Regions from separate parts of the Paracoccus sp. SSJ genome, predicted to be linked through region 2. Evidence: riboswitches for the same ligand, from Rfam matches in the RefSeq annotation. Region 2 holds a riboswitch; each other region holds the start of a gene.

Region 1 (10,218 bases), on a different contig from region 2:
ATCGACTGCAAACCGGCCTGGGCCGCCTCAGCGTTCTGCATGTATCCTCCCCTTGCCGTCAGGGCTCCTCTTCCCTCTGGCAATTGCAGCTTACAGCGGCAATCCTTGCGTCAGTTTTTCCTGAATCCTACGAATTGTTACAGGGGTTGCGCAATGCTGGGGACGGACATGCCCTCGAACGACCGGCACGCCGAGTTGACCCGCTCGGGGTTGAACCTGATCCAGCAGGCGATCTCGATCTTCGACGCCGACCTGCGGCTGGCCGTCAGCAATCGCCCCTATCAGGCGATGTTCGGCCTGCCGGACAAACTGACCCGCGCCGGCGCCACCTTCCAGGACACGATCCGCTATCTGGTCCATCGCGGCGAATACGGCCCCCAGGACGACCCCGAGGCCGCGATCCGCGAGCGCGTCGACCAGGCCCGCACCTTCCAGCCGCATTACATGGAGCGAAAGCGCGCCGACGGCCGCTGGATCTCGGTCGAGGGGGCGCCCCTGTCGCAGGGCGGCTGGATCGCCGTCTATACCGACATCACCCATATCAAGCGGCAGGAGGAACTGCTGCGCGCCCGGTCCGAGGAACTCTCCGAACGGGTGCTGGAGAATGCCGAGCGGCTTTCGGCCGCGAACCGGGCGCTGGCCGCGACCAATGCCGCGCTGGAGGAGGCAAAGCGCATCCTGACCGAATCCGAGGCCCGCACCCGCCATGTCACCGCCATGGTCCCGGCCCATATCGCGCATATGGACCGGGACTATCGCTATACCTTCTCGAACAACCAGATCTCGATGGTGTTCCCGGGCTCGAACGCGTCGATCATCGGCCGGCAATGCGAAACGGTGCTGGGGGCCGAGACCTTCGCCCGCATCCGCACGCATCTGGACCGCGCCATCGCCGGCCAGCCGCAAGTGTTCGAGATCACGCACCCGCCCTCGGGCCGACGCATCCGCATCGCGCTGACCCCGGACCAGAACGGGCGCGGCGTCTATATCCTGTCCACCGACGTCACCGCCGAGGTGCAGGCGCGCGAGGCGCTGACCCATGCGGCCAAGCGCGCGGTGGCGGCGCAGATGACCTCGGGGCTGGCGCATGACTTCGGCAACCTGCTGACCATCATCCTCGGCCTGCAGGGCCGGCTGGCCCGCGCCGGGCTGCCGCACGAACAGGCCGAGGACGTGCAGGCCACGCTGGCCGCCGCCCGGCGCGGGGTGCGCCTGCTAGACGGCATCTCGGCGCTGACCGGCGGGCGCGAGCACCAGCCGCAGCCGGTCGAACTGCGCGCCATGCTGGACGACCTGGCGGCGATGACCCGGCCGACGCTGGGCGCCGGCGTTGCGCTGGACAGCCGCATTGGCGAACTGCCGGCGCGGGTGATGCTGGACCCCGGCGCATTGCAGGACGCGCTGCTCAACCTGATCCTGAACGCGCGCGACGCCATGCGGGGCCAGGGCCGCATCACGGTCGAGGCCCGGCCCGCCGGGCGCTGGCTGGAAATCTCGGTCACCGATACCGGCCCGGGTTTTTCCGACGAGGCGCTGGCGCGGGCCACCGAGCCCTTCTTCACCACCAAGGGCAGCCAGGGCACCGGACTTGGCCTGTCGATGGTCTATGACCAGATCAAGCTTTCGGGCGGCACCCTGCGGCTTGGCAATGCCGAGAGCGGCGGTGCCCGGATCACCATCCGGCTGCCGCTGCGCGCCGTGCGCCCGCATCTGGTGCTGCTGGTCGAGGACGACGACGCCATCCGCGCCCATATCCGCGAGATGCTGACCGCCCAGGGCCATTCCGTGATCGAAGCCGGCTCGCTCTCCGAGGCGCGGGGCCTGACCGACCTCGCCGGCCTGACGCTGATCCTGTCCGACCTGCAACTGGGCGACGGCTCGGGCGCTGATCTGCGGGGCTGCGGCCTGCCCCTGATCCTGATGACGGCGCTGCCGCCGGGCGATCCGCGCAGATCGGGGCTTGACTGCCCGGTCCTGACCAAGCCCTTTGGCGACACCGAACTGGCCGTGGCCATGGCAGAGACCGATGACTGACACCCCCCTGATCGCCATTCTCGACGACGAGCCCGAAATCCGCCGCCTGCTGTCCTCGGCGCTGGAGGAGGCCGGCTTTCGCACCGTCAGCTTCGCCCGCGCCACCGAATTCGAGGCGGCGCTGCGCCGCATCCAGCCCGATGCCTGCCTGATCGACCTGGGCCTGCCCGACCGCGACGGGCTGGCGCTGGTCCACCGGCTGGCCAGCGAATCCGGCGCGGCGATCATCATCATCTCGGGCCGGGCGCAAGTGCAGGACCGCGTGACCGGGCTGGAGCTGGGCGCCGACGACTACATCATCAAGCCCTTCGATCCGGCCGAGGTGGTGGCCCGCATCCGCGCGCGGCTGCGCAAGCCGCAGCGCGAGACGGGCCCCGGCCGCCAGCAGATCCGCTTTGCCGGCTGGTCCGCGGATTTCGACCGCTATACGCTGACCTCGCCCGAAGGGGCCGAGACCCCGATCAGCCATGCCGAGGCCGAGGTGCTGCGGCTGTTTCTCGACAATCCGCGCCGGCTGATCTCGCGCGCGCAGATGCTGGAAACGCTGGGAGGCACGGCGGGCGAAAGCTTCGACCGGGCGATGGACGTGCGCATCTCGCGCCTGCGCACCAAGCTGGGCGAGGACCCCAAGAACCCGCGCCTGATCAAGACGATCTACGGCGCGGGCTATATCTTCCTGGCCGAACTGGGCTAGATTGCCCCCATCTTCGCGGAGAACGCCATGCCCACCGTCTATGTCCTGAACGGCCCGAACCTGAACCTCCTGGGCCAGCGCCAGCCCGAGATCTATGGCAGCACCACGCTGGCCGACGTGGAACGCGACTGCAAGGCGCTGGGGGCCGAGCTGGGGCTGGAGATCGCCTTCCACCAGTCGAACCACGAGGGCGCGATCATCGACCTGATCCACGAGGCGCGGCTGAAGGCGCAGGCCATCGTCATCAACCCGGCCGCCTTTACCCATACCTCGGTCGTGATCCTGGACGCGCTGAACACCTTCGACGGGCCGGTGATCGAGGTGCATATCTCGAACGTCCACAAGCGCGAAAGCTTCCGGCACCATTCCTATGTCAGCCTGCGCGCCGAGGGCGTGATCGCCGGCTTCGGCATACACGGCTACCTGCTGGCGCTGCGCCATGTGGCGAAGCTGGTGGGATAGGCGGCTCCTGCGGCACCGGCATCGCTCGAACACGGCGACCCGACGCAGCCCCGGCGCGCGGGATTCACGGCGCCCATTCGGCCTTGATCGTTATCGAGGTGCCATTCGGCGTCAGGGACCAGATTTCCCGCATCTCGTCGTTGGTCACGGCAATGCAGCCATCGGTCCAGTCCAACAGCCGATGCAACCGGCCCATCGCCCCCCATCCGTTGGGCAGGCCATGGATCATGATATTCCCGCCCGGACTGTATCCCGCCTGCCGCGCCCGTTCGCTGTCCTCGGCATTGGGATAGGAAACGTGCAGGCTGAGATGGGCGATAGAGCGGGGATTGCGCCAATCGATCCGATAGGTGCCCTCGGGCGTCCGCTCGTCCCCTTCCCGCTGCTTGTGGCCCTGGTTCCAGTTTGATCCCATGGCGATGCGATAGGTTTTCAGGATTCTATCGCCACGCAGCAGATACATGGTCTTGTCGCCCTTCGAGACGACGATGCGATCCGCCTGCTGTTCCGGCAGGGCATAGGCCGGGGGCTGGCCCGAGCCGATCCTTGCCATCACCTTGGTATAGCCGACCGCCGCTCCTGCCAGAAGCAGCAGGGCAACGGGGATGAAATAGAGGGAACGGTATCGCAAAGGGTCAACTCACTGCCAACTGCGCCCATGCTGGCAAGAAAGCGCCGCAGGTTCAATGACCCCGGCGCGACAGCCACCTGAGCAGGGCGCGACGCTCAAATCACCCCGCGCCGCGCCAGCTCCTCGCCCAGCGCCTCGGCGCCCGTAAAGTGGATCGCGTCGATGCCCAGCGCGCGGGCGCCCTCGGCATTGGCCGCGCTGTCGTCGATGAAGATGCAATCCTCGGCCACCAGCCCGTTGCGATCCATCAGCAGCCGATAGATCGCCGGCTCGGGCTTCAGCACGCCGACCTGGCCCGAGACCAGGATATCGGCAAAAAGCCCGCCCAGCCGGGGATGCAGTTCCAGCGCATGCGGCCAGGTTTCGGCCGACCAGTTGGTCAGCGCATAAAGCGGCACGCCGCGCGCCAGAAGCGCCTCGGCAATCGCCCAGGTGCCGGGCACGGTCTTTTCGATGGCGACCGGAAAGGCCAGCGGATAGCCGGCCAGATGCCGCGCCTCGTCGCCATGGACGGCGCGGGCGGCGGCCACCCCCTCGGCAAAGCTGCGCCCACCGTCCTGTATCCGGTTCCAGTCGGCAAAACCGATGCGCTTCATCCAGGCCTCGGCCTCGGCCCGGCTGGTGAACACATCCGCAAAGGCCAGTGCCGGATCCCAGTCGATCAGCACCCCACCCAGGTCGAAGATCACGCTTTTCATCGCATCCTTCCGTTTCCGTCGGGCACAGATCGGCCCGAATGGCCGGTGCTGTAAAGCCCGAAAAATCGCCGCCCGCCGTCTCCCTTGCAAAGCGGGGCGCCAGGGCCTAGTGTCACGCGGAAGACTCATACACTTGGGGAGCCTCGCACGAGGCTGAGAGGTGCCCGGCACCGACCCATCGAACCTGATCCGGGTCATGCCGGCGTAGGGAAGGGTAGAGTGAAGCGGCCCTGATACCTTGGCCGCCACCCATCCGCCCCGCGTCCCCATGCCCGGCCGAAACGAAAGGCGGGCCATGTCGGGATTGCAGCCCCATCCCATCGCACTGACCATCGCCGGCTCGGACAGCGGCGGCGGCGCCGGAATCCAGGCGGACCTGAAGACCTTCTCGGCGCTGGGCGTCTATGGCGCCTCGGTGATCACCGCGATCACCGCGCAGAACACCCGCACCGTCGCCGCGGTCGAGCCCGTCAGCCCGGCCATGGTCGCGGCCCAGATCGACGCGGTCTTCGGCGATCTGGAGGTGCGCGCGATCAAGATCGGCATGGTCGGCGGCGTGGATGCGATCACGGTCGTCGCCGACCGGCTGGCCGCGCTTCTGGCGGACAATCCGGTGCCGGTGGTGCTGGACCCGGTGATGGTGGCGAAATCCGGCGACGCGCTTTTGCCGGACGAGGCCGTCTCGGCGCTGCGCGAGCAGTTGATCCCGCTGGCGACCGTGCTGACCCCGAACCTGCCCGAGGCGGCGCGCCTTCTGGACCGCGAGCCCGCCGCGACGCCCGAAGAGATGCGCCGGCAAGGCGAGGCGCTGCGCGCGCTGGGCGCCGCCCATGTGCTGATGAAGGGCGGCCATGCGACCGAGGACACCTGCACCGACCTGCTGGTCGGGTCCGAACCCCTGATCCTGACCGCACCGCGCCAGCAGACCCACAACACCCACGGCACCGGCTGTTCGCTGTCCTCGGCCATCGCGGCGGGGCTGGCGCAGGGGCTGACGGTGGCGCAGGCCGCGACCCGCGCCCATGGCTGGCTGCAAGGCGCCATCGCCCGCGCCGATGAGCTGGCGGTCGGGCTGGGTCATGGCCCGGTGCATCATTTCCACCAGCTCTGGAGGCAGGCATGAACCAGATCACCATCCTGGGCTCTGGGGTGATGGGGCTTTGCATCGCCACCGAACTGGCCGCACGCGGAATCGCACCGCGCATCGTCGACCCCGCCGGCAAGCCCGGCTCACAGGCTTGCAGCTGGCGCGCCGGGGGCATGCTGGCGCCTTATTGCGAGGCGGAAAGCGCCGAGCCGGTGGTCCTGCGCCTGGGCGTCGATGCCGCAGACTGGTGGCAGGCGAACGGCGCCGAAGTCGTCCGTCGCGGCACGCTGGTCCTGGCCCCCTCGCGCGACCGGGCGGAACTCGACCGCTTCGCCCGGCTGACCGAGGCGCATCAACCCGTCGCCGCCGAGGAAATCGCGGCGCTGGAGCCCGAACTGGCCGGCCGTTTCCCGCGCGGGCTGCATTTCGCCACCGAGGCGCATCTGAACCCGCGCGCCGCACTGCTGGCGCTGCGCGACAGACTGGAGGCGCAGGGCATTCGCATCGAGACCGAGGGCAATCCCACCGGGATGGTCGTCGATGCACGCGGCCTTGCCGCCCGCGACGAACTCCACGACCTGCGCGGCGTGCGCGGCGAGATGCTGGTGATCCGCTGCCCCGAGGTGACCCTGACCCGCACCGTCCGCCTGCTGCATCCGCGCATCCCGCTTTATGTCGTGCCGCGCGGCGAGGGCGTCTACATGATCGGCGCCACCATGCTGGAGACCGGCGGCAAGTATCGCGTCACCGCCCGCTCGGCGGTCGAGATGCTTTCCGCCGCCTATGCCCTGCATCCCGGCTTTGCCGAGGCCGAGATCCTGGAGCTTGGCTCGGATGCGCGCCCCGCATTCCCCGACAACCTGCCCCGCCTGCGCCGGCGCGGCGGCACGCTTTACGCAAACGGCCTTTACCGCCACGGCTATCTTCTGGCCCCCGCCGTGGCCCGCATGGCCGCCGATTACCTTGTCGAGGGCCGGAAACCGGAGTTCATGGATGAAGATCACCCTTAACGGAGCGGCGCGCGACCTGACCGGCCCGACCGTGCAGGACGCGCTGGCCGAGATCGGACTGGGCGCGGCCAAGGTGGCGACGGCGCTGAACGGCGCCTTCCTGCCCGCCGCCGCGCGACCCGAAACCACGCTGAAAGACGGCGACGCGCTGGAAATCGTGGCGCCGATGCAGGGGGGCTGAGATGCCGGTTTTTTATGGAACCCGGGTCGAAAGCCCGCTGATGCTGGGCACGGCGCAATATCCCTCGCCCGCGATCATGGCCGAGGCGTTCCGCGCCTCGCGCGCCGGCATCGCCACTGTCAGCCTGCGGCGCGAAGGCGGCGCGGGCCAGGATTTTCATCGCCTGATCAAGGATCTGGGCATCCCCGTCCTGCCCAATACCGCCGGCTGCCATTCGGTGCGCGAGGCGGTGACGACCGCGCAGATGGCGCGTGAGCTGTTCGAGACGCCCTGGATCAAGCTGGAGGTGATCCGCGACGACGACACGCTTTGTCCCGACGTGATCGCGCTGGTCGAGGCGGCGCGGGTGCTGTCCGACGACGGCTTCCAGGTCTTTCCCTATTGCACCGAGGATCTGTCGGTCTGCGGCCGGCTGCTGGATGCGGGCTGCCAGGTGCTGATGCCCTGGGGGGCGCCCATCGGCTCGGGCCGGGGGCTGAACAATCCCTACGGGCTGCGCAGCCTGCGGGCGCATTTTCCCGACGTGCCGCTGGTGGTGGATGCCGGCATCGGCCTGCCCAGCCATGCGGCGCAGGCGATGGAGCTGGGCTATGACGCCGTTCTGCTGAACACAGCCGTCGCCAAGGCCGGCGATCCGGTGGCCATGGCCCGCGCCATGGCGCTGGCGATCGAGGCGGGACAGCTGGCGCATGGCGCGAACCCGATCGAGGCCCGCGACATGGCCGCGCCCTCGACCCCCCTGTTCGGAATGGCGGTGCTGGGATGAGATTGCCGCGCTTCTATCCGATCTTCGACAGCAGCGACTGGCTGCGCCGCGCCCTGCCGCTGGGCGTGAAGCTGGTGCAGATCCGCATCAAGGACCAGCCCCCCGCCCGGCTCTTGGGTGAACTGGCTCTGTGCCAGGAGCTTTGCCGCGAACATGGCGCGATGCTGGTCGTCAACGATCACTGGCAGGCCGCCATCGACCTTGGCTGCGATTTCATCCATCTGGGACAGGAGGATCTGGACGAGGCCGACATTCCTGCGATCCGCAAGGCGGGGTTGCGGCTGGGCATCTCGACCCATGACCATGCCGAACTGGACCGGGCGCTGGCGCTGCGGCCCGATTACGTCGCGCTGGGGCCGGTCTGGCCGACGATCCTGAAGAAGATGAAATGGGAACAACAAGGGCTGGACCGGGTGCGCGAATGGCGCCGGCTGGTCGGCGCGACGCCCCTGGTTGCCATCGGTGGCGTGACCCCCGAGCGCGCGCTGGAGGCATTCACCGCCGGCGCCGACGTCGCCTCGGCCGTGACCGACATCACGCTCAACCCCGACCCCGAGGGCCGCATCCGCGAATGGCTGCGGGTGGCGGCATGAACCGCTACGCCCGCCAGATGGTCCTGCCCGAGGTCGGCGCCGAGGGGCAGGAACGCATCGCCGCCGCCCATGTGCTGGTCGTCGGCGCGGGCGGGCTGGGCGTGCCGGTGCTGCAATATCTGGCAGGCGCCGGCATCGGGCGCATCACCCTGGTGGACCCCGACACGGTCGAGGAATCGAACCTGCATCGCCAGCCGCTTTACCGCATGAAGGACATCGGCCAGCCCAAGGTCCGCGCCGCAGCGCAGGCCGTGGCCCGGCTGAATCCTGCGGTGGAAATCGAGGCGCTGGCGGACCGTCTGACACCCCTGAACGCGCCGGTGCTGGTCGCGGCGGCAGATGTGGTGCTGGATTGCGCCGACAGCTATGCCGCCAGCTATACGCTCTCGGACGCCTGCCTCGCGGCGGGCAAGCCGCTGATCTCGGCCTCGGCCCTGGGGCTTGCGGGCTATGTCGGCGGCTTCTGTGGGGGCGCCCCCAGTCTGCGGGCGCTGTTCCCCGACCCGCCCGACAGCGGCCAGACCTGCGCCACGGCCGGGGTGCTGGGCCCGGTGGTCGGGATGCTCGGTTGCATCCAGGCGCAGATGGCGCTGCGGCTGCTTCTGGGCACGACCCCCTCTCCCTTGGGCGAATTCATCCGCTTCGACAACGGCCGCTTCACGCAGTTCCGTTTCGATGCCGCACCCGAGGCCGACGGCCCGCGCTTCATCGCCCGCGAGGAGATCCGCGCGGCCGACCTGGTCATCGACCTGCGCCCCGAGGACGAGGCGCCGCGCAAGGCCACACCGGACGCGCTGCGCATCCCCGGCTACGGTGCCGCCGGCCCCCTGCCCGATCCCGGCCAGCGCGTGGTGCTGGCCTGCCGTTCCGGCCTGCGCTCATGGCGCGCCGCCGACGCCCTTTCACGCCGCTGGAGCGGCGAGATCACCCTTCTTGCCCTTGGAGACGACGACCGATGAAACATCTCACCCTTGCCGCCGCCTTCGCCATGCTCGCCCTGCCTGCCCATGCGCAGGACAAGGTCACGCTGATCCTGGACTGGTTCGTGAACCCCGACCACGCACCGATCATCGTCGCCCAGGAAAAGGGCTTCTTCGCCGAGGAAGGGCTGGAGGTCGAGGTCGTCGCCCCCGCCGATCCCTCGGACCCGCCGAAGCTGGTCGCCGCCGGCAGGGCCGATTACGCGATCAGCTACCAGCCGCAACTGCATCTGCAGGTGCATGAGGGCCTGCCGCTGAAGCGCGTCGGCACGCTGGTCGCAACGCCGCTGAACTGCCTGATGGTCAAGGCCGACGGCCCGGTGCAGGAGATCGCCGATCTCAAGGGCAAGAAGATCGGCTATTCCGTCTCGGGCGTCGAAGAGGCGCTGGTCGGCCAGATCCTCAGGACTGCCGGCCTGACCATGCAGGATGTCGAGATGGTCAACGTGAACTGGTCGCTTTCGCCCGCGCTGATCGCCGGCCAGGTCGATGCCACCATCGGCGCCTATCGCAATTTCGAACTGACCCAGATGCGGCTGGAGGGCGCCGAGGGCAAATGCTTCTTCGTCGAGGAGCAGGGCGTGCCGACCTATGACGAGCTGATCTTCATCGCCAACCCGGCCGATCTGGACCTGGATCGCACCCGCCGCCTGCTGCATGCGGTCGAACGCGGCGCGCAATACATGGTCAACCACCCCGAGGAAAGCTGGGAACTGTTCTCGGCCACCGCGCCCGACCTGAAGGACGAATTGAACGCCGAGGCGTGGAAGGACACGCTGCCCCGCTTTTCGCAAAGCCCGGCGGCGCTGGACCAGGGCCGCTATGCGCGGTTCGAAGCCTTCCTGCACGAAGCCGGGCTGGTCGACGGCGTGCTGCCGGTCTCGGACCTGGCGCTGGACGTGGGGGCGCAGGACATGGAAGCGCAGGACATGGGGGCGGCGCAATGAACCGCTACGGCCATGCCTTTGCAGCCTGGCGGGCCGAGGCGCAGCCCGACTGGGACGCCTATACCCGCCACCCCTTCGTCGAGGGGCTGCGCGACGGCACGCTGCCGCAATCCCGCTTTCTGACCTATCTGGTGC
Region 2 (10,218 bases):
TCAACGGCCAGTCCGGCCGCGTCCAGGGCGAACGGCCCTGGTCGGTCTGGAAGATCGCCTTTGCCGTCCTGCTGGCGCTCGCCCTGCTTCTGGCGCTGCTCTGGCTGAACGAGCGCGGCGATTTCGTCCGCATCGGCGCGGCACCCCTCACGCCGGATATTTCCATGAGCGGCAGTTACCGCTATCAGGAGACAGGAGCGGGCGGTCCAGCCGTCCGAAGCGGCTGAGAAACGGGAGGGGGAAGGCCATGATCCTTTGCGCCGGGGAATCGCTGATCGACATGGTGCCCGAAGGCGCCAATTACCGGCCCCTGCCCGGGGGCGCGGTCTACAACACCGCCATCGCGCTTGGCCGCATGGGCGCGCAGGCGGGCTATCTCTGGCCGATCTCGCGCGACGGTTTCGGCGACATGCTGCTGCGCCCGCTGGCCGAGGCGGGGGTGGATACCGGCCTCTGCCCGCGCAGCGACCGGCTGACCACGCTGGCCTTCGTCACCCTGACCGGGGGCGAGGCGCGCTATTCCTTCTATGACGAGGGTTCGGCCGGGCGCATGTTCGCCCCCGGCGCCCTGCCCGACATTCCCGACGATGTCTCGGCGCTCTTCATCGGCGGCATCAGCCTGGTGCCCGATCCCTGCGGCAGCGCCGTCGAGGCGCTGGTGGAACGCGTCCGCCACCGCATGCCGGTGATGCTGGATCCCAACATCCGCCCCTTCTTCATCGCCGACGAGGCCGCCTATCGCGCCCGGCTCGACCGGCTCATCGGCATGGCCGATCTGGTCAAGCTCTCGGGGGACGACCTGGAATGGCTGATGCCGGGCGCCAGCTTCGAGGAAGCCGCCGCCGCCATCCTCGACCGCGGGCCGCGGGTGGTGTTCCAGACCGGCGGCTCGGCCGGCGCGCGGGCGCATTGGTCGGGCGCACCGCTTGCCGCGCAGGCGGTGCGGGTCGAGGTCGCCGACACGATCGGCGCCGGCGACACCTTCAACGCCGGAGTGCTGGCCGCGCTCGACCGCGCCGGCGTGCTGACGCGCAAGGGGATCCAGCGCCTGACCCCGGAAGTCATCGCCGCCGCACTTGCGCTCGGCACCCGGGCGGCGGCGATCACCGTCTCGCGCCCCGGCGCCAACCCGCCCTGGGCGCACGAACTGGCCGCGCTGCCGTCCTGACCGGCGGCGGCCCCGGCTTCTTCGTTCCTCAAATACTCAAGACGCAAGGCGGCCGCCCTCGGCCCCGCCCCGGTCTCGCGCAGCCTTGACGAGGACGGGGGGAACCCATGGCCAGGGCTGCGGGTTTCGACGCCGACGACCAAGGCAGCCCCCGGAACCAGGACCGCATGTCGCAGAACCAACTCCCCGAACCCACACCCCCGCCAAAAGACCCGATGCCGCCGAATGGCGACGCCGGCACCCCGGACGACCCGGCTGCCGAAGGTCGAACCCACCGGCAGCACCTCTCGCAATTCCTGATGCGGATCGCCGACGACGACACGCGCGCCCGGATCAGCGTCACCGATCTGCTGGTCCTGCTGGAGGGGCGCGCGACCGCCGGCCTTCTGCTGCTCTTCGCCTTTCCCAACGTCCTGCCGATGCCGCCGGGCACCGCGGGCATCCTGGGCCTGCCGCTGGTCTACCTGTCCTTCCAGATGATGCTGGGCCACAGGCCATGGCTGCCCCGCTTCATCGCCGGGCGTTCGGTGCCGCGGGCGGATTTCGCGGCGATCATCGCGCGCAGCGCCCCCTTTCTGGCCCGGGCCGAAAGGCTGCTCTCGCCGCGCATTCCGGTGCTGACCGGGCCCTTGGCCTTGCACATCATCGGCGCGCTCTGCCTGGTGCTCTCCATCCTGCTGCTGCTGCCGATCCCGCTGGGCAACATGCTGCCGGCGCTGGCGATTTCCGTCCTCGCGCTCGGCGTTCTGGAACGGGACGGGATCTGGATCGTCGCCGGCAGCCTGATCGCCGTCCTGGCCGCCGCCGTCGTCTGGGGCGTGATCTGGGCGTTCTTCCGCGGCCTCGCCCTGCTCCTTGCCTGACCGCGCACGAAACGCCAAGGCAGGCGGGCGCGGCCAGAAGCCGCGCCCCCGCGGATCAATCGGCCGCCTCCGCCACGCTTTCCGCAACCGGCAGGTAAAGCGCCCCGCCCTCGCGGAACTTCTCGGCCATGCGCGCCATGCCGGCCTGCTTTTCAGCCTCGGCCCGAATGTCGTGCGAGATCCGCATCGAGCAGAACTTCGGCCCGCACATCGAACAGAAATGCGCCAGCTTGTGCACCTCTTTCGGCAGCGTCTCGTCATGCATGGCCTGCGCGGTGTCCGGGTCCAGGCCCAGGTTGAACTGGTCCTGCCAGCGGAACTCGAACCGTGCGCGCGACAGCGCATCGTCGCGCCGCTGCGCCCCGGGATGGCCCTTGGCCAGATCGGCGGCATGGGCGGCCAGCTTGTAGGTGATGACGCCGGTCTTGACGTCGTCGCGGTCGGGCAGGCCCAGATGCTCCTTGGGCGTGACATAGCACAGCATCGCCGTGCCGAACCAGCCGATCATCGCCGCCCCGATGGCCGAGGTGATGTGGTCGTAGCCCGGTGCGATGTCGGTGGTCAGCGGGCCAAGCGTATAGAACGGCGCCTCGTGGCAATGCCGCAGCTGCTCCTCCATATTGGCCTTGATCTTGTGCATCGGCACATGGCCCGGCCCCTCGATCATCACCTGGCAATCCCGCGCCCAGGCGATCTTCGTCAGCTCGCCCAGGGTGCGCAGTTCGGCAAATTGCGCCTCGTCATTGGCATCGGCGATCGAGCCGGGACGCAGCCCGTCGCCCAGGCTGAAGCTGACGTCATAGGCCCGCATGATCTCGCAGATCTCGTCGAAGCGTTCATAAAGGAAGCTCTCGCGGTGGTGGTGCAGGCACCATTTCGCCATGATCGAGCCGCCGCGGCTGACGATCCCCGTCACCCGCCGCGCGGTCAGCGGGATCATGTGCAGCCGCACCCCGGCATGGATGGTGAAATAGTCCACGCCCTGCTCGGCCTGTTCGACCAGCGTGTCGCGAAACACCTCCCAGCTCAGATCCTCGGCCACGCCGCCGACCTTCTCCAGCGCCTGATACAGCGGCACGGTGCCGATGGGCACCGGCGCGTTGCGGATGATCCAGTCGCGGATGTTGTGGATGTTGCGGCCGGTGGACAGGTCCATCACCGTGTCCGCGCCCCAGCGGATCGCCCAGACCATCTTTTCGACCTCCTCCTCCATGCTGGAGGTGACGGCGGAGTTGCCGATATTGGCGTTGATCTTGACCTTGAAATTGCGGCCGATGATCATCGGCTCCAACTCGCGGTGGTTGATGTTGGCCGGGATGATGGCGCGGCCGGCGGCGATCTCGGCCCGCACGAATTCCGGCGTCACCAGATCGGGCAGCTCGGCCCCCATCGGCGCGCCGTCGCGGGCATGGGCGGCCAGCCGCCCCTCGTTCTCGCGGATGGCCGCGAACTCCATCTCGGGGGTGACGATGCCGGCGCGGGCATAGGCCAGCTGCGTCACCGCCCGGCCCGCCGCCGCGCACAGGGGATCGCGGCGCAGCGGAAAGGCGGGGGTCAGCCGCGCGCCCTCGGCAAAGCCGTTGTCGGCGGCGGTGACCTGCCGGCCGGGATAGGGCGCCACGTCGCCGCGCCGCAGCTGCCAGTCGCCGCGCAGGTCCGGCAGGCCGCGGGCGATGTCGGCCTGCACCGCCGCGTCGGTATAGGGGCCGGAGCTGTCATAGACGACCAGCGGCGGCTCGTTCGAGACGGCGATCTCGCGCATGGGCACGCGGATGTCGTGCAGGCTGCCCGGCACATGGATCTTGCGCGATCCGGGCAGCGGGCCGGTGGTGATTTGCGGGATGGTCTGGCTCATCTGGTCCTCCTTCGGCGAAAGACCCAGAGGAAAACAGGGCAGAAAGGGACCATGCCGGCCCCGCGGATCACGCGCAAAGGGCCCGATGGCCCGAAAGGACCACCCCGCGATCTGCATATGGGGAAAGCTGCCCTTCGGTCTTCCTACGCCAGCATCAACTGGGTCAGGTTCAAAGGGTCGCTTCACCGGAACCGCCCATGGGCGGTCCCTGTCAGCCTCTCAGTCCCCTAGGCGGGACTCCCCTGACGTGAGGGGAGCATGGCCGTTTCCCGCCGGGCGGTCAATCCCTCAGGTGGCGGGCAGGCCGACACCCCCGGCCGAGGCGGCGCTGAGCGCGACGAAGTTCAGCGCCTGCTGGCGCACCGCCGCGGCCAGTTCCTGCCGGGCCGACAGCAGGCTGCGCTCGGCATCCAGGACCGGGAAGAAATCCGCCTCGCCCAGCTCATAGGAGCTGCGGGTCAGGTTCACCGTCTCGCGCGCGTTCTCGACCAGCCGCGATTGCGCGGCGACGGCGCGGGCGTCGCGGTTATAGCCGGCCAGCGCGTTCTCGACCTCCTCGACCGCGCCCAGGACCGAGGCCTGCCAGGCCAGCCGCGCCTGTTCCGCCCGCGCCTGCGCGGCGGAAAGCTGCGCCTGGTTCGCCCCGCCCGAGAACAGCGGCAGCGAGATCTGCGGCCCGAAGCCCCAGCTCTTGCTGCTGCCGCCGCCGCCGATATTCGTCGGCGTGATCGAGCCGGACAGCGTCAGCCGCGGATAGAAGGCCGCCTGCGCCTCGCCCACATCGGCGGCGGCGGCGGCCAGGTTGCGCTCGGCCATGCGCACGTCGGGGCGCACCCGGACCACGTCGGCCGGCACGCCGACGCTGGCGCTGTAGCGGGCGCGCGGCTGGCCGCCGCCCTGGCGCAGCTGCGCCGCCAGATCGGCGCTGCGCCCGGCGGTCAGCGTGGCCAGCCGGTTCACCGACTGGTCGAAGCCGACCTCCAGCCCCGGCAGCGCCGCCTCGGCCTGCGCCACCAGTTGCTCGGCCTGCAGCACCTCCAGCCGCGAGACGCTGCCGAAGGCGTCCTGGGTGCGGGTCATCTCCAGCGTGCGCTTGCGGCTGGTCAGGCTTTGCCGGGTCAGCGCCAGCGCCTCCTGGTAATAGCGCGCGTCGACATAGGCCGAGGCGATGGCGCTGGCCACGGTCAGCCGCGCCACCTCGGCCGACAGATAGGCCGCGTCCAGCCGGGCCGAGGCGCCCTGCCGCGCCGCCCGGTTCTGGCCGAACAGATCGACCAGCCAGGACACGCCCAGCGTGGCCGAGCTGCTTTCGACGATGCCGGTCTCGCTGCGGTTGCGCGCCGCCGCGCCCTGCGCATCGACCTGCGGCAGGTCGCTGGCGCCGACCAGCCGCGCATTGGCCTGGGCCTCGCGGATGGTGGCGACGGCGGTCTGCACGTCCAGGTTGCGATTCAGTCCGGCGGCGATCAGCCCGTCCAGCCGCTTGTCGCGGAACGCCGCCCACCAGGCGTTGGCGCCGGCGCGGCGGGCCGGGGAACTGGCGGCGAAGGCGCCGGCCACCTCGGCGCGGGGCGCGGTATGGCTGACCGGGTTGCAGGCGGCCAGCGCCAGGGTCGAGACAAGCCCGCCCAGCAGGCCGCGGCGGGAAAGAGGCAAGGTCTGGATCATCCGAAACTCTCTGTTGAACGCGGCCCGGCTGGGGCCGCGGAAAGGGAAATGGCGGCACGGGCGGCCTTGGTCCCGCCCGTGCCTTGCGGCGGCGCCGGAGCCTAGCCCGCCGTATCGGCCTGCGGCCCGGCCGCCGTCCTGCCGCCGGTCAGCCGGCTGACCCCGCCCAGCACGAAGACGAAGAACACCGGCACGAAGAACACCGCCAGCACCGTGGCCGCGACCATGCCGCCGATCACCCCGGTGCCGATGGCGTTCTGGCTGGCCGCCGAGGGTCCGGTGGCGATGGCCAGCGGCACCACGCCCAGCGTGAAGGCCAGCGAGGTCATCAGGATCGGGCGAAAGCGCAGCTTCGCCGCCGTCACCGCCGCGTCGATCAGGCTTTGCCCCTGCTCGCGCAGGTCCTTGGCGAACTCGACGATCAGAATGGCGTTCTTGGCGGAAAGCCCGATGATCGCGATCAGCCCCACCTTGAAATAGATGTCGTTGGGCATGTCGCGCAGCATGACGGCGACGACGCAGCCCAGGACGCCCAGCGGCACCACCAGCATCACCGAAAGCGGGATCGACCAGCTTTCGTAAAGCCCCGAAAGCAGCAGGAAGACGAACAGGATGCTCATCGCGTAAAGCAGCGTCGCCTGGCTACCGGCCTGGATCTCCTCCAGCGACTGCCCGGTCCATTCATAGCCGAAGCCCGGCGGCAGCTCGGCCGCCAGCCGCTCCATCTCGGCCATGGCGGCGCCCGAGCTGTAGCCCGGGCCGGCAGCGCCGGCGATGCGGATCGCGGGATAGCCGTTATAGCCCACGACCTGCGACGGCCCCTGCTCCCATGCCACGCTGGCGAACGAGGAAAACGGCACCATCCCGCCACCCGCGTTGCGCACGGTCAGCGCCAGGATGTCCTCGGCCTGCATGCGACTGTCGTCCTCGGCCTGCATGACCACGCGCTGCATCTTCCCGGCATTGGGGAAGTCGTTGATATAGGCCGAGCCCAGGTATTGCGAGATCGTCGCCGAAATGTCGGCGAAGGTCACGCCGAAGGCATTGGCCTTTTCGCGGTCGATGGTGACGAAGACCTGCGCGGCCGAGGGCAGCCCCTCGATGCGCAGCCCGGTGGCGATGCCGTTTTCCTGCGCCTTGGCGATGATCTGCTGAGCGGCTGCCAGCAGCGCCTCCTGCCCCTGCCCGCCGCGGTCCTGCAAGCGGAAGCTGAAGCCGCCGGTGGCGCCGAAGCCGGGGATCGGCGGCGGCGACAGCGCAAAGGCCTGCGCGTCCTGATAGCCGAACATCTCCATGTTCGCGGCATTGGCGATGTCCTGCGCCGATTGCTCGCGCTCGGCCCAGTCCTTGAAGGTGACGAACATCAGCCCCGCGTTCGGCCCCTGCCCCGAAAAGCTGAAGCCGCGGATCGCCACGGTATTCTCGACCGCATCGCTGCGCTGGAACATCTGCGTGGCCTGGCCCAGCACCTCGTCCGTGCGGTTGGAACTCGCCGTGGCCGGGGTCTGGATGTCGGCGATGATGAAGCCCTGGTCCTCGTTCGGCAGGAAACTGGTCGGCAGGCGCAGGAAACCCATGGCCGTCGCGCCGACCAGCACCAGATAGAACGCCATCATCACCAGCCGCCGCCGCGTGACCAGTCCGACCGCGCTGGTGTAACGCTCGGTCAGCCGGTCGAAATTGCGGTTGAACCAGCCGAAGAAGCCCTTCCTTTCGTGATGGCCGCTGATCGGCTTCAGGAAGGTCGCGCAAAGCGCCGGGGTCAGCGTCAGCGCCAGGAAGGCCGAGAACAGGATCGACACCACCATGGTCAGCGCGAACTGGCGATAGATGATGCCCGACGAGCCGGGAAAGAAGGCCATCGGCACGAAGACCGCCGCCAGGACCAGCGTGATGCCGACGATGGCGCCCGAAATCTGGCCCATGGCCTTTTCCGTCGCCTCGCGCGGGGGCAGCCCCTCGGTCGCCATGATGCGCTCGACGTTCTCGATCACCACGATGGCGTCGTCGACCAGGATGCCGATGGCCAGCACCATGGCGAACATGGTCAGCACGTTGATCGAGAACCCCGCCGCCAGCATGACCGCCACCGTCCCCGTCAGCGCGATGGGCACCACGATGGTCGGGATGATAGTATAGCGGAAATTCTGCAAAAACAGGAACATCACCACAAAGACCAGCGCCACCGCCTCCAGCAGCGTGTGCAGCACCTTCTCGATCGACGCCTCGACGAAGGGGGTAGTGTCATAGGGGATGGTATGGCTGACGCCGTCGGGGAAGAACCGCGACAGCTCCTCCATCTTCTGGTGCACCGCCTCGGAGGTGCTCAGCGCATTGCCGGCGGCCGAAAGCTGGATGCCCAGCGCCGCCGCCGGCTTGCCGTTGATGCGCGAGGCGAAGCTGTAGCTTTCCGCGCCCACCTCCAGCCGGGCCACGTCGCGGAGCAGCACGGTCGAGCCGTCGGGATTGGCGCGCAGCACGATCTTGCCGAACTCCTCGACATCGTCGAGCTGCCCCTTGATCAGCACGGTCGCGGTCAGCTGCTGGCCGATGGGGTTCGGGTCGGCGCCGACCTTGCCCGCCGCGACCTGCGCGTTCTGCGCCCGCACCGCCGCGACGATCTCGGCCGAGCTGAGGTTCAGCCCGGTCATCTTGGCCGGATCGACCCAGATCCGCAGCGCCCGTTCCGGGGCAAAGACCTGCGCCCGGCCCACGCCCTCGATGCGGCGGATCTCGCCCGCCACGTTGCGGTTCAGGTAATCGCCCAGCGCGATGTCGTCCATCGCCCCGTCGTCCGAGGTCAGCGCGACCATCATCAGGAAGCCCGTGCCCGCCTCTTCGATCAGCACGCCCTGGTCGACCACGCTTTGCGGCAAGAGCGGTTCGACCCGCGCCACGGCGTTCTGCACGTCCACCTGGGCGCGGGCGATGTCGGTGCCCGGCTCGAAGGTCGCCGTGATCGACATGGCCCCCGAACTGTCCGAGACGGATTCGTAATAGGCCAGCCCCTCGACGCCGTTCAACTCGTCCTCGATGGGCTGGGCGACGGCCTGGTTGATCTCTCCCGGCGCGGCGCCGGTATAGGCGGTCGAGATGGTGATCTGCGGCCAGGCCACCTGCGGATATTGCGCGATGGGCATCATCGGCAGCGCCAGCACCCCGGCGATGACGATGAAGATCGAGATCACCCAGGCCAGCACCGGCCGGTGAATGAAGAACCGTGCCATCGCCCTACTCCTGCGCAGGCGCCGGGGCGGGCGCTTCGGCCGCCGCGGCGGCACCGGCCGGCACCGCCGGCTGGGCCGCGTCCACAGGCTGCGGCACCACCTTGGCGTCGGGGTAAAGCTTCTGCGCGCCGGCCACCACGACGCGGTCGCCCGGCTTCAGCCCGCTTTCCACCAGCCAGCGGTTGCCGGCGGTCTGGCCCAGCGTCACGTCGCGGCGCTCGACCGTGTCGGCATCCTTCAGCGCATAGACATAGGCCTGGCCCGACTGGTCGCGCTGCACCGCCATCTGCGGCACGGTCAGGGCGTTGTCGCGCACCGCCTGCTCGATCCGCACCCGGACGTAAAGCCCGGGCAGCAGGTCGCCCTCGGGGTTCGGGAACTCGGCGCGCAGCGTGATCTGCCCGGTCGAGCTGTCCACGCTCGCCTCGGAAAACAGCAGCTTGCCGGGATGGGCATATTCGCTGCCGTCGTCGAAGATCAGCCGCACCGCCGCCGCGTCGGCCGAGATCATGGCCAGTTGCCCCGCCGCCAGGGCCCGGCGCAGCGCGAACAGTTCGGACGAGGACTGGGTGAAGTCCACATAGACCGGGTCGAGCTGCTGGATCGTCGCCATGATGTCGGTCTGGGCGTTGACCAGCGCGCCCTCGGTCACCAGCGCCCGGCCGACCACGCCGGCGATGGGCGCCGCGACCTCGGTATAGGAACGGTTCAGCTGCGCCTCCTGCAGCGAGGCGCGGGCGATGGCCACATCCGCCTGGGCCTGGGCCAGCGCGGTGGCGGCATTGTCCAGGTCGACCCCCGCCGTCACCTTGCGCTCGCGCAGGGCGCGGGCACGCTTTTCCTGGTCGGCGGCGTTCAGCGCCGTGGCCTCGGCCCGGGCCAGCGCGCCCTCGGCGCTGGCGACGCGCACGTCATAGGGGGCGGGGTCGATGCGGTAAAGCACATCGCCCGCCTCGACCTTGCCGCCCTGCTCGAAGACGCGCTCGATCACGATGCCGCCGACGCGCGGCCGCACCTCGGCGGTGCGGGTCGCGGCCACGCGGCCGGGCAATTCGTTCACCACCGGCAGCGCCTCGGGCGTCATTTCCTGCACGCTGACCTGCGGCGGCGGCAGTTGCTGCGCCGCCACCGGGGCGGCCGCCATCAGGCAGCAAAGCACAAGCCCGGCGCAGACGCCGGGAGAAAGTCTCATGGTCATGGTTCTTTCCTGGGAAGGCTGAATGGTTCGGGGAGGGGTCAGTCTCCGGCTGCGCCGGGGTCGCTTTCCGCGACCGCCATCAATTCATCAAGGATCTCGTTGCGGGTTTCCTGGTCGAAACGGTGGAAGCCGAAATATTCCAGGAACGCCATGCCGTGCAGCGTCAGCAGCGCCATCAGCATCCGCCGCCGGTCGGCCGCCTGGGCCGCCACCGTCTCGGCATCGCTGGCCAGCTTTTC
Region 3 (10,218 bases), on a different contig from region 2:
ACGGTCGAGCTGGCGGACGGCCAGCGCCTGACGGCCAAGCATATCCTGATCGCCATCGGCGGGCGGCCGCAGCGGCCCGACATTCCGGGCAAGGAACTGGGGCTGATCTCGGACGACCTGTTCACGCTGGAGAAACTGCCCGGTCGGGTGCTGGTGGTGGGCGGCGGCTTCATCGCCTGCGAATTCGCCACCATCCTGGAGGGGCTGGGCAGCGCCACGGTGCTGGCCTATCGCGGCGACGCGGTGCTGCGCGGCTTCGACGGCGAGATGCGCCGCCATGTCACCGAGCAGTTGCGCGCCATCGGCGTCGACGTACGGCTGGGCACCAATCCGGCGCGGCTGGACCGCGAGGGCGCGGGGGTCCGCGTCACCTTCGAGGACGACAGCAGCGAGATCTTCGACGCGGTGATGTTCGCCACCGGGCGCGTGCCCTATACCAAGGGGCTGGGGCTGGAAGATGCTGGCGTCAAGCTGGGTCGCAAGGGCGAGATCGTGGTGGACGAATGGTCGCAAAGCTCGGTCCCCTCGATCTTTGCCGTGGGCGACGTGACCGACCGGGTGAACCTGACGCCGGTCGCGATCCGCGAGGGGCACAGCTTCGCCGACACCGTCTTCGGCGCCCGGCCGCGCAAGGTCGATCATCGGCTGGTGGCCAGCGCCGTCTATACCCGCCCGCATGAGCTGGCCACCATCGGCCTGACCGAGGAAGAGGCCGAGGCCTGCGGTCCCGCCGATGTCTATGTCGCCAGCTTCCGGCCCATGCGCTCGCTTTTCGCCGGCTCGGATGCGCGGGCGGTGATGAAGCTGATCGTGGATGCGCAGACCGACAAGGTGCTGGGTTGCCACATCTTCGGCCCCGAGGCGGGCGAGATGATCCAGATGATCGCCGTGCCCATGGGCATGGGCGCGACCAAGGCCGATTTCGACGCCGCCATCGCCGTGCACCCGACGCTGGCCGAAGAGCTTGTGACCATGCGCAAGCCTTCGCGCCGGGTGGGGGCGGCAAATCTGGACAAACCCGTCGCATCGGCTTGATTTTCCGGCCGAAGGCACCAGTTTCAACCACACAGACGTAAAGCGAGGCACGAGATTTATGGCAGGACAAGGCCCCTGGGGCGGCGGCGGAGATGATGACAAGGGCGGCAGGCAGCCACCGCAGGGCGGCGGCCAGCGCCCCTGGGGCAGCCCGGGGGGCGGCAAGGACGACAAGCCGCAGGGGCCGCGCCGCGGCGACCAGATCCCCGAGATCGAGGAACTGGTGCGCAAGGGCCAGGACCGGCTCCGCGTGCTGATGGGCGGCAAGGGGCCGGGCGGTGGCAACCGCGGCGGCGGCCCGCGCCGGCCGCAGGGTCCGCAATTCCAGATGAGCCGCGGCACCTGGGGCATCGCCATCCTCGCCGTGGTGGCGGTCTGGGCCTTTTCCAGCTTCTATACCGTCAAGCCCGAGGAACGCGCGGTCGAGCTTTTGTTCGGCAAGCCCGTGGGCACGGGCGAGCCGGGCCTGAACTTCGCGCCCTGGCCCGTCGTCACCGCCGAGGTGGTGCAGGTCTCGGGCGAGCGGACCACGGAAATCGGCACCGGCCGCGCCGGGCCGATGGATTCGGGGCTGATGCTGACCCGCGACCAGAACATCGTCGACATGGCCTATCAGGTGGTCTGGAACATCTCGGACCCCGAGAAATTCCTGTTCAACCTGGCCGATCCCGACGACACGATCCGCGCCGTCTCGGAATCCGCCATGCGCGACATCGTGGCGCGCTCCGAACTGGCGCCGATCCTGAACCGCGATCGCGGCGCCATCGCCGACGACCTGAAGCTGGCGGTGCAGAACACGCTGAACGATTACGAGGCGGGGATCAACGTGCTGCGCGTCAACCTCGACCGCGCCGACCCGCCGCGCGAGGTGATCGACAGCTTCCGCGAGGTGCAGGCCGCCCAGCAGGAACGCGACCGGCTGGAGAAAGAGGCCGACGCCTATGCGAACCGCGTGCTGGCTAGCGCCCGGGGCGAGGCCGCCGCCGTGATCGAACGCGCCGAAGCCTATCGCGCCGAGGCCGTGAACACCGCCGAGGGCGAGGCCGCGCGCTTCAACTCGGTCTATGACGAATATGTCAAGGCGCCGGAGGTGACACGCCGCCGGATGTATCTGGAAACCATGGAAAAGGTTCTGGGCGGGGTGAACAAGGTCATCCTCGACGGCGAGGCCGGGCAGGGCGTCGTGCCCTATCTGCCGCTGGATCAGCTGCGCAGCGGGGCTGCGGGCGCTCGCAACACCGAGGGGGGGAACCAGTGATGAACCGTGTAATCTCGCTTCTGGCGCTGCCCTTCCTGGTCGTGGTGGCGGTCCTGGTGGTCTCGGCGCTCTATATCGTCGACGTGCGTGAAAAGGCCCTTGTCCTGCGCTTCGGCGAGGTGGTCGAGGTGCGCGAGGAGCCGGGCCTTGGCATCAAGGTGCCCTTCCTCGACAATGTGGTGAAATACGATGCCCGCATTCTCGGCCTGCCGACCCCGCCGATGGAGGTCACGCCGCTGGACGACCGCCGGCTGGTGGTCGACGCCTTTGCGCGCTGGCAGATCACCGATGTGGTGCAGTTCCGTCGCGCGGTGGGCTCGGGCGGCATCGAGTTCGCGCAGCGCCGGCTGGAGCCGATCGTGACCAACGCGATCCGGCAGGTACTGGGCTCGGTGCCCTCGACCACGGTGCTGTCGGACGACCGGACGCCGCTGATGAACCGCATCCGCGACTTGTCGCGCGACGATGCCCGCGACCTGGGCATTCGCGTCATCGACGTGCGCCTGACCCGCACCGACCTGCCCGAGCAGAACCTGACCGCGACCTATGCGAGGATGCGGGCCGAGCGCGAGCGCGAGGCTGCCGACGAGATTGCTCGCGGCGGCGAGGCCGCGCAGCGTGTCCGTGCCGCCGCCGACCGCACCGTGGTCGAGCTGACCTCCGAGGCGCGCAAGCGGGCCGAGGTGGTGCGCGGCGAAGCCGACGCCCGCCGCAACGCCATATATGCCGGTGCCTTCGGCCGCGACCCCGAGTTCTTTGCCTTCACCCGCTCGATGACCTCCTACGAGCGGGCGCTGCGGGGCGAGAACAGCTCGCTGGTGATCCAGCCGCAGGGCGAGTTCTTCGACTACCTGCGCAACGACGGGGCCGACCGGGCCAATCCGGTGCCGGTGCCCCAGCCGGCTTCGGACGCTACGCCTTCGGACGACGAGTCCGAGACCCAAGGCGCGCTTGAGCCCGGCGAGGCCGTGGCCCCGACCGAGACCACGCGCGAGGGCGAGCCGCTGGGCGCCGGTGCCGGCGTGACGCTGACGCCGCTGCCCGAATCCCTGGCCGCGCCGCCGCAGGAAGAGCCGGTGGTGCCCCCGGCGCCGCTTCCGGCGGACTGATCCGGGCGCGGGCCCGGGACGGGAAACCGGCCGGAACAGGAAAGCGCAACAGGAAAGGCGGGACGCATCTGCGCCCCGCCTTTTTTCATGTCTCGGCACTTCACGCTCCGGTGTTGGTCACGCGCCGGTCATTCCAGCCCGATCAGCTTGCTGTCCTGCCGCTGCTCCTCTTCGGAGAGTTCGCGCTGCCATTCCCGCCAGATCGAGACCAGCAGCGCCATCAGCACCGGCCCGACGAACAGCCCGACGATGCCCATGGTCTTGACCCCGCCGATCAGGCCGAAAAAGGTCGGCAGGAAAGGCAGCTTGACCGGGCCGCCGACCAGGACCGGGCGGATGGTCTTGTCCACGACGAACAGCTCGCAAGTGCCCCAGACGAACAGCGCCGCCCCCGCGACGGGCGAGCCGCTGGCCACCAGATAGATCGAAACCAGCGTGAAGCTGAGCGGCGCTCCGCCCGGGATCAGCGCCATGAAGCCGGTGATGACCCCGAAGGTCACCGGCGAGGGCACGCCCGCCAGCCAATAGGCGATGCCCAGGATCACCCCTTCGCCGATGGCGATCAGCGTCATGCCGGTCACGGTCGAGCTGATCGTCGCGGGCACCACGCGCGACAGCCTGCTCCAGCGGTCGGGCAGGATGCGGCGCCCGACCTGGTCGATCTGCGCCACGATCTTGTCGCCGTCGCGATAAAGCACGAACAGCGTGATCAGCATGAACAGCAGCGTCAGCGCCAGGTGGAAGGCCAGCGTTCCCGCCGTCACCGCGCCGCGATAGATCGCCCCGATATTCGAGCCGCTGACCAGTTGCACGATCTCGCTGATGCCGCCGGGGCGGCCGATATAGGTCTGCCAGTTCTCGTCCAGCCAGTCGCCGATCTGCGGCAGGTCGACCATCCAGCCCGGTGTCGCGGCACCCGAGCTGTTGACCAGGATCGCCCAGTTGATCCAGTCGCGCAACTCGCGGAAGGCATAGATCAGCGCCATGGCGATGGGGATCAGCAGGAAACAGACCAGCACCAGCACCAGCGCCGCCGCCGCCCAGGTGCGGCCCAGGTTCAGCTGATGGGCCGCACGCTCGCGCAGCGGCCAGCTGGCCAGCGCGATCACCATGGCGGCCAGCACGGGCACCAGGAAGCCGTGGAAGAAATAGATCGAGGCCGCCACGATGGCCAGCAGCAGCCAGCGTGCGGCCGAGATATTGGTCAGCAAGGGGGGGCGATGCACGCGCAGCCCGACCTGTTTGGGGCTTTGCCGCGGTGCGGCGGGATCGTTCAGCTCTGTCGCGGTCGTGGGTTTCGGCATTTCGCCTGTCGTCATGGTCCCGATCCTGGCTGGGGGCGGGTCGCGCCCTCCCTGCGGCAACGAGATAACATCTCGCCCCCGGCTGCAAGCCGGAATGCCGCGCCATGGCCGGTTGCCTGCGGATTTCGCGGCTCACGATCTTGTGGGAAGCGCGTGACAGGCGCCGCCGCCCGCGCTAGTCTGGCGCCACCAAGGGGAGCCCCGGCAAGGGGCTGAGAAACCGCTGGCCTCGATCGTCCCGGCGACGGGCGGCGCGGTGACCCTTCGAACCTGACCCGGATCATGCCGGCGGAGGAATGGGAAAGATGCACCTGCCTTTTGCCGGCCTCACCGCGAGGCCGCCCGCACCGACGGTCTCGCCCCAAGCCATGAGGGCATGATGACCGAAACCTTCTTTGAGACCCTGCGCGGCGAATGCGCGACCGATTGGTCCGCCGCCGTGAACCATCGCTTCGTGCGAGAGCTTTGCGACGGCAGCATCGCGGATGCGGCGATGGCGCGCTATCTGGTGCAGGACCACCGCTTTCTCGATGCCTTCCTGACGCTTTTGGGTGCGGCCATCGCCTCGGCCGACCGTTTCGAATCGCGGCTGCGTTTCGGGCGCTTCGCCGGCATGGTCTCGGGCGAGGAGAACGACTATTTCCTGCGCGCCTTTGCCGCGCTTGGCGTCAGCGCGGCGGATCGCGCCGCCATTCCCGACAGCGCCCCTACCGCGGGCTTTCAGGCGCTGATGCGCGAGGCGGCGGCGACGCGCGCCTATCCGGCCGTTCTGGCGGTGCTGAACGTGGCCGAGGGGCTTTACCTCGACTGGGCCATGCGCGCGTCCCGGCCGCTGCCGGAGAACTTCGTCCATGCCGAATGGATCACGCTGCACGACAATCCCTTCTTCCGCGATTTCGTGGGCTTCCTGCGGGACGAGTTCGACCGCGTCGGGCCCGAGGCGGCGGATCAGGCGCGGGACTTCTTCAGCCGTGCCGTCCGGCTTGAGCGGGAATTTTTCGATGATGCCTACGCGGGCTAGCGATCAATCCTCGATGATTTCCACATCGGGCGGGCTGCCGGGCGGCCCGCTTTCCCGATAATCCAGCACGATGCGCAAAAGCCCGGCCGGAGCCAGCCGCTCGGATGTGTGGCGCATCTCGGCCAGGCTCCACCAGCGGAATTCGCGGATGGTGGCGGCCTCGGGGGCGTTCTGGATCGCCGGCGTGAAATCCGGGGTCTCGATCAGGAAATAATCCTCGGACTGCCGCCAGCGCTGCTGGTGCAGCGTCATCGCCACGCGTCGCCTCCAGACCAGCGGGCCGATGGCGGGCAGGGCGAAGCCCAGTTCCTCGGCCAGTTCGCGGCGCAGGGTCTGTTCGGGCGTCTCGCCGGGCTCCGCGCCGCCGCCGGGGGTGATCCACCAGTCGCCGCCGCCGTAATCGACCCGCATCAGCAGCACCCGGTCGTCCGGGGTCAGCAGGATGGCGCGCATGGCCTGTCTGTCGATGATCCGCATGTTCGGCCGCCATGAAAAAGGCCCCGGCCGCGCGGGTTGCGCTCCGGGGCCCCAGATTGGTCAGGACGAGGGCTTACTCGTCGTCATTGTCCGGCACGTCGGCGATGTCCTCCAGCGACATGTCGCCATCGTCATCGTCGTCGTCCAGCAGATCGTCGTCCAGATCGCCGGTGTCGGCGTCATCGTCCAGATCGTCGTCATCGACCAGAGCGGTCCGGTCTTCCTCGCGCGAGGCGGCCTTTTCCGAAATCAGCGAGCGCGAGCGGCCGTTGGTCAGGCTTTCCACCGTGAATTCTGCACCGCAGGCCGGGCAGGTCATCGGGTCGTTCGTCAGGTCGTAAAAGCGCGTCGCGCAATGGGGGCAAAGGCGTTTCGTGCCCCATTCCTCTTTGGGCATGGTGTTCTCTTTCTGCCGCGTTCAGCTAAATCCGCTGTCCCCTGCCACAGCCGGGGCAGGCTGTCAAAGCCTTTTCCCCCTTGCAGGCCGGTAGCGGTGCGGGGGAAACATGGGCAGAGGGGCGGCCCTTCGCAAGATGCGGGAAAATATGGACAGGATTCTGGTCGGAGGCGACATTCCGGTGACGCTGCGGCGCTCGGCCCGCGCGCGTCGCATGACCCTGCGCGTGGCGCGCGCGGGCGGAGAGGTGGTGCTGACCCTGCCCAGCCGCGCCAGCCTGTCCGATGGTCGCGCCTTTGCCGAGTCGCGGGCCGAATGGCTGCGCCAGACCCGGGCCGGGATGCCGCCGCTGCGCCTGGTGGATCATGGCGCCCTGCTGCCCGTCGAGGGCCGCCAGCGGCGGATCCTGCCCCATGGCGGGCGCAGGGTGGAACTGGCGGACGAGGCGCTGCTGGTGCCGCAGGGCCGTCCCCCCGGCGTGCTGGTCGAGACCTGGCTGAAGCATCTGGCGCAGGCACGGCTGATTTCGGCCTGCGGCCGCCATGCCGAGGCGCTGGGGCGCGGTTTTCGCGCGCTCGCGCTGCGCGATACCCGCTCGCGCTGGGGCAGCTGCACCCATGACGGGCGGCTGATGTTTTCGTGGCGGTTGGCCATGGCGCCGCCCGAGGTGCTGGACTATGTCGCCGCGCATGAGGTGGCGCATCTGCTGCATATGGATCACTCCGCCGCCTTCTGGGCCGCGACCGGCCGGTTGAGGCCCGATTATGCACGCCATCGCGACTGGTTGCGCCAGCATGGGCATGAACTGCTGGCCTGGCGCTTCCGCTCCTGACCGGGGCGGCTTGACGGCGGCCGGATTTGTGATCACAGATGGCGCATGACTGTTACGCGTTCCTCGGAAAGTTCGGCCCATGAGCGGCTTTATCGCAACCTGCGCCAGCGCATCATGCTGGGCGAACTGCCGCCGGGGCTGCCCCTGACCCTGCGCGGCATCGCCGCCGAGCATCGCGTCTCGATGACACCCGCGCGCGAGGCGGTGCGCCGTCTGGTGGCCGAAGGGGCGCTGTCGCTCTCCTCCTCGGGACGGATCGCCACGCCGGAACTGTCGGTCGAGCGGATCGAGGAACTGGCCGCCCTGCGCGGGCTCATCGAGCCGGAACTGGCCGCCCGCGCCTTGCCGCGTGCCCACCAGGCCCTGATCGAGCGCATGGCCGTCATCAACGCCGCCATCGGCGAGGCGGCCGAGCGCCACGACGCCGTGGGCTACATCCGCACCAATCTGGAGTTCCACCGCCTGCTTTACCTGCGTGCCCAGGCCCCGGCGATGCTGGCCATCGTCGAGACGGTCTGGCTGCAGCTTGGCCCGACCATGCGGGCGCTGTACGGGCGGATGAAGCGCAACGAACCGCCGCGCCATCACCGCATGATCCTGGCCTCGCTGCGGGCCGGGGACGAGCCGGGGCTGCGGCTGGCGGTCCGCGCCGATGTGACGCATGGGCTGCGCCATCTCGGCAGCGCCTGAGGCCGCCCCGGCGCCGCCAGCCGGTCTTTCCGTTTTGCAAATACCCGAAAACCCGGCGATGCGGCGGGGCGCCGCCCGTGCCGGCTCAGACCTCTTCGATGCGCAGCTCGACCGGCTCGCCGGCGATGACGCCGGTGCGGGGCAGGGCCTCGATGGCATGGTCTATGGCCTCGGGCGTGGTCTTGTGGGTGACGATCAGCACCGGCGCCACGCCCTCGCTGCGCGAATGGCCGTATTGGCGCATGCGATCGATCGAGATGCCGGAATCGCCCAGAACGGTCGCCACCTTGGCCAGCGCGCCCGGCTTGTCGGTCAGTTGCAGGCGGATGTAATAGGCCGCCGGAACCGCCGTGCGGGCCGGCTGCGGCGAGGCCAGGGCCATCGCCGGCTGGCCAAAGCTGGGCATGCGCACGCCGCGCGCGATCTCGACCACGTCGGACATCACCGCGCTGGCGGTCGGGCCTTCGCCGGCACCCGGACCGCGCAGCACGATCTGGCCGACCGAGTCGCCCTCGATCACCACCATGTTGGTGCCGCCCTGCAATTGCCCCAGGGGGCTGTCGGCGGGCACGAGGCAGGGCGACATGCGCTGCTCCAGCCCGCGCCCGGTCATCTGCGCCACGCCCAGAAGCTTGATGCGATAGCCCATGTCGGCTGCGCGGCGGATGTCGTCGATGCTGACGCGCTCGATGCCTTCGATCTCGACCGCGTCGAAGCTGGGCCGCGTGCCGAAGGCGATGGCCGCCAGGATCGCCAGCTTGTGGCTGGCATCGATGCCGCCCACGTCCAGCGTCGGGTCGGCCTCCAGATAGCCAAGCTGGCGGGCCTCCTCGAACACCGTCTCATAGGGCAGGCTGGCACTTTCCATGCGGGTCAGGATATAGTTGCAGGTGCCGTTCATCACGCCCATGACGCGGCGGATCTCGTTGCCGGCCAGCGACTCGGTTATGGCCTTGATCACCGGGATGCCGCCCGCCACGGCGGCCTCGAAGCGGATGACCCGGCCATTGGCCTCGGCCAGTTCCGCCAGTTCCTGGCCGTGGATCGCCAGCAGCGCCTTGTTGGCGGTCACCACGTCCTTGCCGGCACGCAGGGCGGCGGTCACCGCCTCGCGGGCGATGCCCTCGTCGCCGCCGATCAGCTCGACGAAGACATCCACGTCCTCGCGCAGCGCGAGCGCACGGGCGTCCTCTTCCCAGCCATAGCCGGACAGGTCCACGTCGCGGTTCTTCATCCGGTCGCGGGCGCTGACGGCGGTGATGGCGATCGGCCTTCCGGCGCGCAGGGCCAGCAGGGCGGCGTGTTTCTGGATGATCTTGACGGTGCCGGTGCCGACCGTCCCGAGGCCAGCGATGCCGAGACGAAGCGGAGAGGCGTTTTGCCCCTGTTTCTGGGCGGACATATGAAACTCTTATTTATGGACCAGGCGGTGTTAGCGGATGGCGCGGCACGTTGCAACGCGCATGGGCTCAGGCCTCGTCGTCGCCCGCCCAATAGCCCTGCACCCCGGTCGCCCGCATCACCCGCAGGACCCGCGTGCCGATCTCGACCGTGTCCGCGCGGACGGCGTCCAGGTCGGCGATGCCCAGCGGCTGGCGCTGCACCTCGCCCTTGGTGTTGACGAAGGCGGGGTGCCAGCGCGCCTTGTCCTCGGTCGGCCGCCAGGAGGCATGGCAAAGCAGGTTGCGCTGCAGGCGGATCTCGGCCAGCCGGTCCGTGATGCGGTTGCGGTCGCGCAGCCCGGGATAGCGGCGCATGGCGGCGTCGAGCTGTTCGATCAGCGTGCCCATGGAGTCGTCGGCGATCGAGACCATGCGGGTCAGCCAGCTTTGCAGCTCTTCCTCGGTCAGGTCGTCGGCCAGCCGCGCGCGGTCCAGCGCATAGATGGTGCGCTTGATGATTTCCTCGAGCCAGCCGAAACTCGCCACGCATTGTCCCAGCGCCGCGGCGAAATCGGCCGGCAAGGTGTAATGCGTCTCGGGCGGCGCGCCTATCCTTGCCATGCTGTCCCGCGGTTGCGGCTCTTGCTCATCCTGTTCCCCGTGTTTTCGGCCTCGTGTTTTCGGCCCCGGTGTTTCCGGGCGCGAGTTTTCCA

The links. Region 2 has a riboswitch for thiamine pyrophosphate ahead of thiC (phosphomethylpyrimidine synthase ThiC). Riboswitches for the same ligand answer to the same signal wherever they lie in the genome.
Region 1: linked by a shared signal. The riboswitch ahead of thiD (bifunctional hydroxymethylpyrimidine kinase/phosphomethylpyrimidine kinase) and the one ahead of thiC (phosphomethylpyrimidine synthase ThiC) in region 2 are both predicted to bind thiamine pyrophosphate.
Region 3: linked by a shared signal. The riboswitch ahead of QPR87_RS09180 (TenA family protein) and the one ahead of thiC (phosphomethylpyrimidine synthase ThiC) in region 2 are both predicted to bind thiamine pyrophosphate.

Annotation. Positions count from the first base shown of each region.
Region 1 covers NZ_JASSPE010000005.1:237,299-247,516, reverse strand. Annotated here, with positions in the region: gene QPR87_RS07840 (AMP-binding protein) at 1-41, opposite strand, end outside; gene QPR87_RS07835 (PAS-domain containing protein) at 154-2,034, shown strand; gene QPR87_RS07830 (response regulator transcription factor) at 2,027-2,728, shown strand; gene aroQ (type II 3-dehydroquinate dehydratase) at 2,756-3,190, shown strand; gene QPR87_RS07820 (L,D-transpeptidase family protein) at 3,255-3,821, opposite strand; gene QPR87_RS07815 (HAD family hydrolase) at 3,917-4,519, opposite strand; TPP riboswitch at 4,644-4,747, shown strand; gene thiD (bifunctional hydroxymethylpyrimidine kinase/phosphomethylpyrimidine kinase) at 4,815-5,642, shown strand; gene QPR87_RS07805 (FAD-dependent oxidoreductase) at 5,639-6,616, shown strand; gene thiS (sulfur carrier protein ThiS) at 6,600-6,797, shown strand; gene QPR87_RS07795 (thiazole synthase) at 6,799-7,563, shown strand; gene QPR87_RS07790 (thiamine phosphate synthase) at 7,560-8,156, shown strand; gene QPR87_RS07785 (HesA/MoeB/ThiF family protein) at 8,153-9,115, shown strand; gene QPR87_RS07780 (ABC transporter substrate-binding protein) at 9,112-10,083, shown strand; gene tenA (thiaminase II) at 10,080-10,218, shown strand, end outside.
Region 2 covers NZ_JASSPE010000027.1:26,602-36,819, forward strand. Annotated here, with positions in the region: gene QPR87_RS20800 (TFIIB-type zinc ribbon-containing protein) at 1-227, shown strand, start outside; gene QPR87_RS20805 (carbohydrate kinase family protein) at 248-1,168, shown strand; gene QPR87_RS20810 (exopolysaccharide biosynthesis protein) at 1,276-2,031, shown strand; gene thiC (phosphomethylpyrimidine synthase ThiC) at 2,087-3,886, opposite strand; TPP riboswitch at 4,010-4,140, opposite strand; gene QPR87_RS20820 (efflux transporter outer membrane subunit) at 4,175-5,554, opposite strand; gene QPR87_RS20825 (multidrug efflux RND transporter permease subunit) at 5,656-8,781, opposite strand; gene QPR87_RS20830 (efflux RND transporter periplasmic adaptor subunit) at 8,786-9,979, opposite strand; gene QPR87_RS20835 (TetR/AcrR family transcriptional regulator) at 10,018-10,218, opposite strand, start outside.
Region 3 covers NZ_JASSPE010000006.1:236,459-246,676, reverse strand. Annotated here, with positions in the region: gene gorA (glutathione-disulfide reductase) at 1-1,035, shown strand, start outside; gene hflK (FtsH protease activity modulator HflK) at 1,094-2,293, shown strand; gene hflC (protease modulator HflC) at 2,293-3,402, shown strand; gene QPR87_RS09185 (AI-2E family transporter) at 3,531-4,721, opposite strand; TPP riboswitch at 4,889-5,020, shown strand; gene QPR87_RS09180 (TenA family protein) at 5,086-5,727, shown strand; gene QPR87_RS09175 (NUDIX hydrolase) at 5,731-6,204, opposite strand; gene QPR87_RS09170 (TIGR02300 family protein) at 6,278-6,601, opposite strand; gene QPR87_RS09165 (M48 family metallopeptidase) at 6,750-7,433, shown strand; gene QPR87_RS09160 (GntR family transcriptional regulator) at 7,479-8,123, shown strand; gene QPR87_RS09155 (homoserine dehydrogenase) at 8,209-9,525, opposite strand; gene QPR87_RS09150 (hypothetical protein) at 9,593-10,126, opposite strand.